Teredinibacter purpureus: one gene and its partner. The protein of the gene in region 1 interacts with the protein of each later gene in a pairwise test. Links are inferred from orthologs where the notes say so. Each region holds a gene or a part of one and is shown on either strand. Other genes may lie near its edges. The genes, in order: dnaQ and dnaE.

Region 1 (5,865 bases):
TATTTGATACATTTGGCGCAGTCTCGACACCACCTGATCAAACGCGCTTCCTTGCAGATCTAAAGGCTCGAAAGCCGGCATTACCGGTGTTTGGCTTAAATCGACATGAAAAAAATGACACTCGGTAAGCGCCGGTTCAAACCGAACTTTTCGGAGTTCATTAATTTGAGGAATAAGCAAAACAGGAATTTTTCGCTCAACTTGCTGAATGTATTCTAGGTAACGCGTTAGCACAAAAAACGTATTCGATATAACTTCTAGGCGCCTGTCATATTCGGCACCTGAATTGCCCGGGGATATATCCGTAGCGGTTACCAGCAGCTCTTCGGCTAGCAAACAAGCCCCACGAAATTGAATTAACCGCAAAATGCCGACTATCTGACGAATGCCATCTATGCAGTTTTGCAACGATTCACTATTTTGCTGCTGCCCTACGAAATTTTCTAAATTACGTGCCGAGTCGTCAATGGTGGCCACTAATTCATCACGCACTAATTTAAGTGATTGAAAATTAACGGCATCAGTTGATGAGTTCACTATACGACGTCCTCGCTAGGGGTGGGTTCTTGCCGGAATACGGATGTATAATTCAGTTAAGTATAATGGCTAATGTTAAAAAGTCTTTAATTTTCTGAGAGTTACCCAATTACCTTAATAGAAAATCTCGATCTAGTCACATTGCCTTGCTTAACACGTACGACACTGCAAACGACGCCACAACATCAACCAAGGCGCCTAAGGGACCAAATTCTATACTGGGCGATCAATATTCGCCCAACGCCAAACAGTAAGTCTCTGATAAATGTTGATTTTTAAGTAAAACTCCGTCATTTTACCGGCCCGCTTGGACATGTAAAATCAATATTATCATTGCGCAAGCGGGGCAGTCGTCGCAAGTAAACAACCTCTATTCTGGCCCTTTAGCACTCTCCCAATGGCGTTCATACTATGAGCTACTCTTAATGGGTTAAGTTAGAAAGTCAGCATCAGCCTTATTTTTGTGATATTTAAGGAATTCACGCCATGCAACAAAACCCATTAGCCGCCCTAACGGACAATTTTCTCGGTCAGTCTGGTACCTGGTACAAGCAAACAATCATAGCGTTTCTCGTAATTAACCCCTTTCTCTTCGCTTTCGATCCTTTCATAGCGGGTTGGGTACTCATCCTCGAGTTTATTTTTACACTGGCTATGGCGCTTAAGTGCTACCCCCTTCAGCCGGGCGGCCTACTTGCAATAGAAGCTGTTGCGATTGGAATGACCTCTCCAGAGAGTGTTTTTCATGAAACCGAAGCTAACTTTGAAGTAATATTACTGCTGATGTTTATGGTGGCAGGCATCTACTTTATGAAGAGCCTTCTACTTTTTGTCTTCACAAAAATATTGCTAGGTATACGCTCCAAAATACTGTTATCGCTACTCTTTTCGGTGGTCTCAGCAGTTCTTTCCGCCTTCCTTGATGCGTTAACCGTGACCGCCGTACTCATAGCCGTCTCGGTAGGGTTTTACGCTGTTTATCATCGATACGCATCTGGGGGGCATAAAACAGGTAATCACGACCACTCTCACGATGGGGATGTTCACGATCACCATCGTGAGGATCTCGAAACCTTCAGGGCCTTCTTACGCAGTCTCGTGATGCACGGCGCCATAGGTACCGCATTAGGCGGCGTTTGCACGTTGGTTGGTGAGCCCCAAAACCTACTAATTGCCCAGCAAGCGGGATGGGATTTCATCGAGTTTTTCAAAGTTATGGCCCCTGTATCCATGCCAGCCTTGGTTGCAGGCCTTATGACTTGCGCGCTTGTCGAAAAGCTTGGTGTGCTGGGTTACGGTGCAAAATTACCCGAGAGCGTACGAAAAATATTAATGGACTTTGATCAGGAAGAATCGGCTAAACGAACCACGAAAGAAAAGGTGGAGCTTATTGTTCAAGCAGTAGGCGCCCTGTTGTTGGTTCTCGCTCTCGCGACTCACGTAGCTGAAGTCGGTCTCATTGGGCTTGCTATTATTGTCTTCTTAACAGCGTTCAACGGTATTATTGATGAACACCGTATCGGCCACGCATTTGAAGAAGCGCTCCCCTTTACGGCATTGCTTGTTGTGTTTTTCGCTATTGTTGCCGTCATTCACGACCAACATCTATTCCAGCCTATTACCCATGCGCTGCTGTCATTGGATCAGAATATACAAGGGCCGATGTTTTTTGCAGCAAATGGTATTTTATCTATGATCAGTGACAACGTGTTTGTCGCTACCGTATATATTACTGAAGTTAAAAGTGCTCTAGAGGCTGGCGAGATTAGTCGCGAGCACTTCGACTTGCTAGCAGTTGCCATTAACACCGGTACCAACTTGCCAAGTGTTGCAACCCCCAACGGACAAGCGGCTTTTTTATTCCTTTTAACCTCCGCTTTAGCCCCACTTATTAGGCTCTCATACGGCCGCATGGTAATAATGGCTCTGCCTTATACCTTTGTATTAGGGATAGTAGGCTTTATTGCCGTCTTTCAACTAGCCGGTTAAAACCCTAGGGTTTTAACCATACACAGTTGCCACCGGAAGCTTTGTCTACGGTGGCTAATTTAGACTCATGCAGTGCCAGCTCTTCATCGCTGGCACGTATGACCTTTAAAGTACGGCGGGCATTGTCCATGCGCATAATTGTATCGCCACTCTCACCGCTATCACTTCCCTCTACTTGGTTCGCATTTAATGCCAAATTAGTTTGGCCACCGGTCATTAGCAAATAAACGTCAGCTAGAATTTCCGCATCCAGCAGAGCCCCATGCAGGTCTCTCTGAGAGTTGTCCGCACCGTACCGCTTACACAAAGCATCGAGGTTATTTTTCTGCCCCGGATGTTTTCGGCGTGCATAGACCAGGGTATCTAAAATCCCACAACGCGCTTCGATAGTGGCCAAATTTTGATTCATCTGTTTTAGCTCATGATTCAAAAAGCCCACATCAAAGGGAGCATTATGAATAACGAGTTCTGCATCGCCAATAAACGTTAAAAACTCTTGCGCAATTTGAGCAAACACCGGTTTATCTGCCAACATTTCATTGGTGATACCGTGCACCTCAATGGCACCTTCATCAATTTCACGCATAGGCTTGATATATTGATGGTAATGTCGGCCCGTTAATTTACGGTTCACCATTTCCACACAACCAATCTCAATAATCTTATGGCCTTGAGATGGCTCCAGACCGGTTGTCTCTGTATCCAATACGACTTGTCGCACGTTATAATTCCTTTCTATTGTTCATCAATGCCACGATTCGCCAACTGGTCAGCAATGTCATTTTCACGATGACCACTGTGCCCTTTTACCCAATTCCACTGCACAGTATGCCTTGCGGCTTGTTCATCAAGAGCCTGCCACAAATCCTTATTTACCACGGGTTTTTTAGCCGCATTACGCCAATTATTGCGCTTCCAATTTGTTATCCACTCGGTAATGCCTTTACGAACATACTGAGAATCAGTCACCAGCGTGACATCACAGGATTCTTTGAGCGCGGTTAATCCTTCAATTGCCGCCTGCAACTCCATTCGGTTATTCGTGGTATGAGCTTCGCCACCGTAGAGTTCTTTTTCAGTATCGCCGTGCCGTAATAACACGCCCCAACCACCAGGCCCGGGATTACCTCTACAGGCCCCGTCGGAAAATAATTCAACTTTTTTCAATGGATTACCGTTTTAAATGAAATTTATTTTTGCGCCTTAACGGCAGTATTAAAGCAGATCGACTACTTCGAGCACTCATCGAGCGCTTACGTATTTGCGAAGCCCCCAGCAATGTAGATTTATCCCACTCGGGTTTAAGGGGTGTTAACCCGACCTTATCTTTTCGCGCTATCAGGCAAAAAGTCGAGCCAAAAGGCACTGTTGAACCTGTTTTACATGACATAAAACGGCTGTGCACCTGATAGCGAGCGTGATTAATGGGTAAATTATGCGATAGATATTGAAGCCTAACGCAGGAAAAATCCAAAAACTCTAACCAATCGCGTAACCGCCCCGCTCTCAACGCTCGTCGTTTCCAGATAACATTAGCGCTGTAAAATTGAGCAATTAACTGAATCAATCCCAGCATACTCAGAGGGTTGAACCCGAATATAACAATATGCCCACGCGGCACCGTCACTCTAGCGGCTTCTTTGAGCACTTTATGGGGGTTATTGGAGAACTCCAGTACATGATGCAACAAAGTAACATCTATTGATTCATCTGGCAGTGGCAAAGCATCCAAATCGGCCAAACCTTGGACATCACATAGATGGGTTTTAACATCGGAGGAATTCACAACCGCTGGCGACAAAGAAAAACAATGGTTGATACGGCTAGACTCAGACAGGCGCCGATTGGGCAACACGCTAAGCTGCATAAGGTGGTAACCAAATAAACAACTCAGCTCTTCACTTAACACCTGTTGTTGTGCAGCCAACATTGATTGCCCAAGGGGTGTTTCGTACCACTTAGCAATACTCCCGATGGTTTGGTGCAATGGCTTGAGACTAGTATGCGCTCTCATAAAATTCTTCAGCATTTTGCCTTGTTGCACTTTCGAATGTGACGCAATAATGTAACACTCCCCAAAAGAAAACAAGCGCTTCGAAAGAAGGTACTATACCTTTATGTAACGCGCGACCAATCACACCAACTCCTCCAAATATTATATATATCAATATGATAGAGATAAAAGCTATACCAATACTTCAAGATAACTATGTCTGGGCATTGCTACCCAAAAACTCAAACGATGCCATTATTATTGACCCAGGCCTAGCCGAACCGGTCACGCAGTTTCTTCAAGAAAATAACCGAAAGCTCACGGCTATTCTAGTGACACACCACCACTGGGATCATACCGACGGCATAAAAACATTAGTAGACGCTGCGCAATGCCCTGTCTACGGGCCCGACAGCCACGCCATACCGCAGGTTACACACCCACTCATTAGCGGTGCAACTATCTCACCTTGCGCTAATGGTCAACTGGCTGTAATCGCTATTCCCGGTCACACCGAAGAACATATCGGCTATCAACTGTTACACCAAGAGCAACCTATTCTTTTTTGTGGTGACACGCTCTTTTCTGCCGGCTGTGGGCGGCTACTCGGTGGCACCGCCGAGCAACTCAAACACTCATTAGACATGATCAAGGAACTCCCTTCATCGACCCTCATATACCCTACTCATGAATATACACAGGCCAATTTAACGTTCGCTAAAGCGGTAATGCCGAACAACCGCAGCGTTAAAGATTACACCCGATGGGTCGCTCAACAGCGCAACAAACACGCGATAACCCTACCCACCACCGTAGCACGTGAATTAGCACTTAACCCTTTTATGCGCTGCAATGATCAAGAGGTGGTAGACGCTGTAAAAGGTCATTTCTCAATAGACGCCTCCGACGAGCAAACGATTTTTACCCATTTAAGGCTTTGGAAAGATCATTTTTGACCGAGAGGGCCGGCCTTGCAATCCCTGACTCGACCAGTAAACTGCAGTTCTTAACGTTGTTTCTTGCGAAAATCACAGCGCATAGAACCAATATGAAAGGCGAAGGTCACACCTATTCGCCAATTGATACCAAAGAGATAATTTGACGTACCCTATGCCTGCACTGACTCAACGAACTATTCGCCTTTTTCAAGCCACTTGCTGGTCGCTCATCCTCTCGAGCCTATTGCTTTCCGGCTGTGCAAATGTCTCGTTACCGCAATTGGTCAGCGGCGAGCAAGCCGTGAACGAAACGCCCACGATTCCTTTTTTACTTGAAGAACCCGAAGATTCGCTTTCAACTGAAGACATAGCCCTGCTGCCCGAACCTCTTCCAGAGGATCTATGGGC
Region 2 (6,996 bases), 820 kb from region 1 along the record:
GGAGGGGATTCCTTCAGAGCTATTGGGCGGGTTAGAAGTCTATAAATCGCCTACTGCATCAATTATCGAAGGTGGTATGGGGGGCGTAGTCAATTTAAAAACGCGCGATCCTTTAATGTTGAAAGACACCTTATTCGCAGCTAATCTCAAGCTTGATCAAGGTTCCACCTCGAGTGAAGTAAGCCCATCAGGTTTTATTGTTGCCGGCAAGGCGTGGGATGATTTCGCCGCTATAGTTTCGTTAACGGCTAACCAAAAAACAGTTGCGACAGATGTTTACGATGCGAATACACGTGGTGTTCGCATGATAACTATGCCGTCGACTTATACGACTACTGATGGTGACGGCGAAGAAGTTACGTTGCCGATTATGTCTAGCAATGCTGGGGAGAATTACGTCGCACCGGCTTTAGCCTATATTTCTGACCACCAAATGGAGCGTGAGCGTGTAGGGGCTTCGTTAAACTTGGCGTGGAATGTTAGCGATTCCGTTACACTTGGTTTCGATTGGTTTCACTCTGACTTAAATATTACTGCCGAAAGCTATACCGTAAAGCACACGTTTCGGGATAACAATGACAACCTAAATGATCGAGACGAGGTTGTTGACGCAACATTGCTTGATGTTGGCCAAGACTTCAATATTCTCACTGGTGCCCGAGTTTCCATGGGCGAAGGTGAAACGAATTCTGCGGGCGAAGTATTTGAAAGCACTTCTGATAACTTTGTATTTAAAATTAATGCAACGCCTAATGATCGGGTTACGCTATCGGGCGATATTACCTATGCTACTTCAGAGGTTGATCAGCGCGCAGGCTATGCGGATACTCGTTTCGATCAATATCGGATGACTCGCTGGGTAGGCACCGATGGGGATGCCGGAGGCACCCCAACAGGTTGGGGACCAAGCCCTGCAGGTAACCCTTCTGCTCCAGTAAACTCCGTATTCTTCTATGACTCTTCATCGGGTGGTATGCCGGTAATTGGTTTCGAGGACACTCAATCCTTATCGGACGTTAATGGGCTGTTGTATAAGTCCCATTGGGCGTTGGGATCGACGGCTAAGGTTGACAATATTGCGGTACGTGGCGATGTTGAGATCGATATAGATGGTAACCGTTTAAAGACAATGAAATTTGGTTTCCGTCACGCTAATGAAACAACTGAATTTGATGAGTTGCGTTATATGTCTGATTACAGCCAGACAGAAGGCGCTATGAGCCCTACGTTGTACAACTCAGACGGATCAATTGCTTCCGCAACAACATTCAACCCCAATGTTGCGCCAGGCGAAAATATGAATAATGTCGGTATTCGCGAAGCCGTTTATTACGATCTATGCGGCAACGGCGGGTTACCTGCCGGCAGAACATGCGATATCAATGGCGATGGTTTTGATGATAACCAAACTTTCGGGCCTTATGGGTACTTTATGGATGCCGCGATTGGCTCCAAGTCTTTTGATCTACTTGAGCGACTCTATATAACCGACGCTGATGGTGATGTAACTGATCCCGCGGTGGTTGCTGCTTTTGAAGCTGCTGCACCTAATTGGTTTGCTGCAGATCCTGGCGGCAAAGCGTACGCCTTGGATGAGGACGACGAAGTTGTATATCTTGCTCGTCCAATGTCTGTTTCGCTGTATGGTATTGATACTGATATCGATTGGGAGCGCTGGAGAAACTCACCGGGCTACTTACCGTGGGAAACATATGCTGAGAATCCTGGCCGGTCGACCGTTGTTTCGGACTTCTACTCAAGTGGAGCCTATAACACACGGGACCTAGTCGTAAGCGATGCATCACAAATTACCTCAGGTGTAGAGGCCTGGCGTGCGAGTTTAACGCCAAACACCCCAGGGAGCTGGTTCCAAGTGCCTTTCGAATCTTGGAAAGTGGAACAAGTCACGGACGCGTTTTACTCTGAATTCGATTTTGAAGGCGTTGATATTCCCTATACCTTAAACATGGGTGTACGGGTGGTAGGTACAACTGTCTCAGTGACGAAGGCGACCGTTGACAACCCCGAAGCGACTACGTGGTCTATAGCATCAGACGGCTGGAATAGCCAAGGTGTATTATTGGATTGGGGTACGTCGACGGAAACAACAACTTACTGGGATGTTCTACCAAGTCTGAACTACAACTTGGATCTCACCGACGATACTAAATTGCGTGTAACTGCTGCAAAAGTTATTGCACGGCCAAGCTTGCAAGATCTCGGTAAAGGTTTCTCGAAGAACTTCACACGAAACGATGAGTCTGGCTCAACGTTCTACCAGTTCATTGGGGGAAGTGATGGTAACCCAACATTAGACCCCTTCCGAGCCAAGCAAGTTGATGTAATGTACGAATGGTATTTTGGCGAGCTCGGTATGTTATCCGGTGGGCTTTTCTTCAAATCAATTGACTCATTTATCGAAGGCGGTAGTGTCGATCACACAGAAGCCGACGGTAACCCCATGAGTGACGATGGTACCAGTACGGCACCCGTAACCAAGCCTGTAAACGGTGACGGCGGCAGTGTAAACGGAATGGAACTCCAGATTCAGCAAGCCTGGGATAATGGGTTTGGCGCGTCGTTTAACTACACCTATTCGGCCTCAAATACGACATCCTCAACTGATTCCGATCAGAACTACGGCTTACCTGGAGTCTCTGAGAACGCATACAACCTAATGGCTTTCTATGAAACAGAAATGATGAGTGCACGTCTTGCCTATTCTTGGCGTGATGACTTTGTTTCGCCTGATAGAGCCAATAGTGGTGTTGCGAATTCGCCCTACACTCTGACTGAGAAATTTGATGCCTATGGTCAGTGGGACGCGCAATTGACGTACAACGTATTAGATAATCTATCGGTTACGGTTGAAGGTATCAACTTAACAGAAGAAGATCAAAATGCGTACATGGGATGGAAACAGCTACCGTCTCAGTATGTCAACCAAGAGCGACGATTGGTATTAGGTGTGACCTATCGTATGTAAACGATTGAAATAGCGACCCAAGGGTTGAATATTAACACTCACGAAGCGCATCGCAAGATGCGCTTTTTTACATTGGGCTTCTATTTTTTTCGTAGCATGCTTGGAGATTAAGGGGTGGTAATAGACTGCTTTTCCCTCTTTCAGGTAACTTTCAGAAGCATTTATGGTCACGAGGTACTAGTCTTACCGGTAATAATTGGCGTTGAATGACGTGACGCCACGCAAAGTTAACGGTCACTAGAGCGTTTTAGTTCGATGCTTTGTAGTAATATTGCAGGCCCTCCCTCTATAGCTAAGTCTTCCTATTTTATGAGTGTAAAATTTGTACATTTACGTGTTCGCACGGAATTTTCATTAGTCGACAGTATTGTTCGCGTGAAACCGCTTTTGGCACGGGTGGTCAGCGAAGGGATGCCGGCGTGTGGCATAAGTGATTTACATAATTTTTTTGGTTTATTGAAGTTTTACCGAGCGGCACAAGGTGCTGGGGTAAAACCTATATGTGGTTGCGATTTTCGTCTACACAGTAGCGATGACGATATTCGTCCACCCCTCATTACCTTGTTTGCGCGTAATGTCGAAGGTTATAAAAACATAACCGCACTGATTTCTCGCTCCTATCAGGAAGGTCAATACCATGGAGAACCCTATCTCGATCCGGAATGGTTAAAAGAACATTCATCGGGCGTTATAGCGCTTTCGGGAGCGAAATTTGGTGATATTGGCCAGTTGTTAGTGACAGGAAAGCTTGAAGAGGCAAAAACACAATTATTGGCATGGATGGCGATTTTTCCAGATGCCTTTTATATAGAGTTACAACGTACAGGGCGTGAGCACGACGAATTATACTTACATCGTGCTGTCGACCTCGCCTCAGATGTCGGCTGTCCGGTTGTTGCTACCAACGACGTTCGTTTTCTCGACTCATCCCAACATGAAGTGCACGAGGCGCGAGTGTGCATTGGTGAAGGTAGGGCGCTGGATGACCCTCGTCGTGAACGAAAATATAGTGATCAGCAATATTTTCGAACGGCGTCAGAAATGGCTGAGCTTTTCTCAGATATTCCCGAAGCGTTAGAAAATACCTTAGAACTCGCAAAACGTTGTAACCTCGAAATTGAGCTCGGCAAGTATTACCTGCCTGAATATCCGATTCCTGACGGGTTAACAGAAAATGAATACTTCGCCAAGATTAGTTACGACGGCCTAGATAAACGTCTTCTAAAAATTCTTGATGTAGAGGCTAGCGACTACAACGTTCGAAAGCAAGATTACCTCGACCGTTTGAAATTTGAATTAGACATCATAATCCAGATGGGTTTCCCTGGTTACTTTCTTATCGTAATGGATTTTATTCAGTGGGCGAAAGACCATAAAATTCCCGTTGGGCCTGGGCGTGGTTCTGGTGCGGGTTCCCTGGTCGCTTACGTGCTCGACATTACCGATCTAGACCCCTTACAGTACGATCTCCTTTTCGAGCGGTTTTTGAACCCTGAGCGAGTATCGATGCCGGATTTTGATATCGATTTTTGTATGGAAGATCGTGACAAAGTTATCGGCTACGTGGCTGACAATTACGGGAGAGATGCGGTTTCTCAGATCATCACTTTTGGTACTATGGCCGCTAAAGCAGTGGTGCGAGATGTTGCGCGTGTTCAAGGAAAATCGTACGGTTTAGCCGACAAACTTTCCAAAATGATTCCTCCTGATGTAGGTATGACGCTTACCAAAGCGTATGAACAAGAAGACATTTTACAGGAATTTTTAAAAAACGACGGTGATGGACAAGAAATTTGGGATGTCGCCTTACAGCTAGAAGGCGTTACTCGAAACGTTGGTAAACATGCGGGTGGTGTGGTGATAGCACCAACGAAGCTCGTTGATTTTGCACCCTTATACTGTGACGAAACCGGTAGCGGTTTGGTTACCCAGTTTGACAAAAATGACGTAGAAGATGCGGGCCTTGTTAAGTTCGACTTCCTTGGCTTACGCACGCTCACGATTATTGACTGGGCGATAAAAATGATTGATTGCCGCCGAGAGACCCTTGGTGAGCTGCCGCTGGATATCACCACCATACCGCTCGACGACGCCCAGACATTCGCCATGCTCAAGCGCGCGGAGACTACCGCTGTATTCCAGTTAGAATCACGCGGCATGAAAGATCTTATTAAGCGGTTACAACCCGATACCCTCGAAGAAATGATCGCACTTGTGGCGCTGTTTCGTCCCGGCCCCTTGCAGTCTGGCATGGTTGACGATTTTATTAATCGTAAGCACGGCCGCGCAAAAGTGGCTTACCCCGATGCCACCTATCAGCATGACAGCCTTAAGCCAATTTTAGAGCCGACTTATGGCGTTATCGTGTATCAAGAACAAGTGATGCAAATTGCCCAAGTGCTCGCCGGTTATAGTCTTGGTGGTGCAGATTTACTGCGTCGTGCAATGGGTAAAAAGAAGCCAGAGGAAATGGCCAAACAGCGCGAAAGTTTTGAGAACGGCGCCAAGAGTTTGGGTATTGATCCAACGCTAGCGATTAAAATTTTCGACCTTGTTGAGAAGTTTGCGGGTTACGGATTTAACAAATCGCATTCGGCAGCATATGCTTTGGTGTCTTATCAAACGGCGTGGCTAAAAGCGCATTACCCTGCACATTTTATGGCTGCCACCATGTCGTCGGATATGGACAAAACTGACAAGGTTGTGACCTTCATTGAAGAATGCCGCAACATGAAAATGCCGTTATTGCCGCCGGACGTCAATAATGGAGAATTTCAGTTTACGGTCGATGACGACGACAATATTATTTATGGTTTAGGCGCGATAAAAGGCTTAGGAGAAGGCCCTGTCGAGAATATTATAGACGCTCGAGCAAATGGCCCGTTCACAGATTTATTTGATTTTTGCGCTCGAGTAGACGGGCGTAAAGTTAACAAGCGAGCCCTTGAAGCCTTAGTGCGCAGTGGCGCTTTCGACAAAATTGGCCCAGGTCTGGATATCGATTACGACCGAGCCGTTATGTATGTTGCCATAGCGGAGGCGGTTAAAGCTGCAGAACAAAAATCGGCCAATGCCAGTGCTGGGATGAGTGACCTATTCGGAGAGGTCGTGCCAAGTGGCGATGACAACAAGTCAGTTTATCAAGATTTTCACCGTGTGCGTCGCTGGAGTATTAAAGACCGCCTAAACGGCGAAAAAGAAACCCTCGGCCTATACCTTACTGGTCACCCTATTGATGAATACGAGCAAGAACTGTCTAACTTTGTATCCTCCCGTATCGCACAGTTAAAAGGGGATAAAGGCAAACAAACAGTGGCTGGGTTAGTCGTTGCGTTTCGGGTTATGAAAACCAAACGTGGTGATACCATGGCGTTCATTACTTTAGACGATAGAACCGGTCGTTTAGAGATCGCTGTATTTGCAGACACCTACAACGAATATAGGGACAAACTGGTTAAAGACGCAATGCTGGTCGTCGAAGGACAGGTTAGCAATGACGACTACAGCGGCGGTTTAAAAATGCGAGCAGACAAAGTGTCTGACCTAACCGATGCTCGTCAGGCCTGTGTACGGGCAATAAAGTTGGCATTTAACAGTGAAAGTCTACCGCTGAACTACGCCCAGCAGCTGCAAAAAGTATTGGCAGGGCATAGAAAGGGTGCGTGTACTTTGTGGGTCGAATACCAAAAGGCTAGCTTGGGTGCACGCTATACTCTGGCCGATTGTTGGTCTGTAGCGCCAACGGACGAGTTAATGGAGGATTTACGGATACTCTATGGGCATAGCAATGTAGAGCTCGTGTACCATTAAAATACCGATTAACGAATGAGCGAAATCGATAATGGGTTTATCAGTGCGTGATTTAGGGCACACGCATAGTTAATAAACCGCTGCAATTAGACTTTATGATCACGGCAAACAGGTGGTAAACTTGCCCACCTTTAATGACAGACCCGCCCGTTTAGAAGGGCTTTCTGCACGTTTTCCGCTCAATTTAGCTGCAAAGGTCG

What was found.
Region 2: the proteins of dnaQ (region 1) and dnaE interact in binary tests that used the Escherichia coli proteins (3 or more experiments, as listed by UniProt). The link is inferred for Teredinibacter purpureus from one-to-one orthologs.

What each region holds. Positions count from the first base shown.
Region 1 is NZ_CP060092.1:3,414,767-3,420,631, forward strand. What follows is about bases 1,390-4,344. They hold dnaQ (DNA polymerase III subunit epsilon), read right to left. Parts: upstream 3,248-4,344; coding sequence 2,531-3,247; downstream 1,390-2,530. Other genes in these bases: nhaB (sodium/proton antiporter NhaB), read left to right, coding at 1,390-2,526; rnhA (ribonuclease HI), read right to left, coding at 3,262-3,693; H5647_RS14910 (methyltransferase domain-containing protein), read right to left, coding at 3,698-4,344. Outside these bases: H5647_RS14890 (hypothetical protein), read right to left, coding at 1-537; more of nhaB, read left to right, coding at 1,024-1,389; more of H5647_RS14910, read right to left, coding at 4,345-4,540; gloB (hydroxyacylglutathione hydrolase), read left to right, coding at 4,696-5,475; H5647_RS14920 (lytic transglycosylase), read left to right, coding at 5,618-5,865. UniProt on the Escherichia coli protein: DNA polymerase III is a complex, multichain enzyme responsible for most of the replicative synthesis in bacteria. The epsilon subunit contain the editing function and is a proofreading 3'-5' exonuclease.
Region 2 is NZ_CP060092.1:4,231,412-4,238,407, reverse strand. The notes cover bases 2,911-6,996. They hold dnaE (DNA polymerase III subunit alpha), read left to right. Parts: upstream 2,911-3,295; coding sequence 3,296-6,796; downstream 6,797-6,996. Other genes in these bases: H5647_RS18890 (TonB-dependent receptor domain-containing protein), read left to right, coding at 2,911-2,986. Also shown: more of H5647_RS18890, read left to right, coding at 1-2,910. UniProt on the Escherichia coli protein: DNA polymerase III is a complex, multichain enzyme responsible for most of the replicative synthesis in bacteria. This DNA polymerase also exhibits 3' to 5' exonuclease activity. The alpha chain is the DNA polymerase catalytic subunit.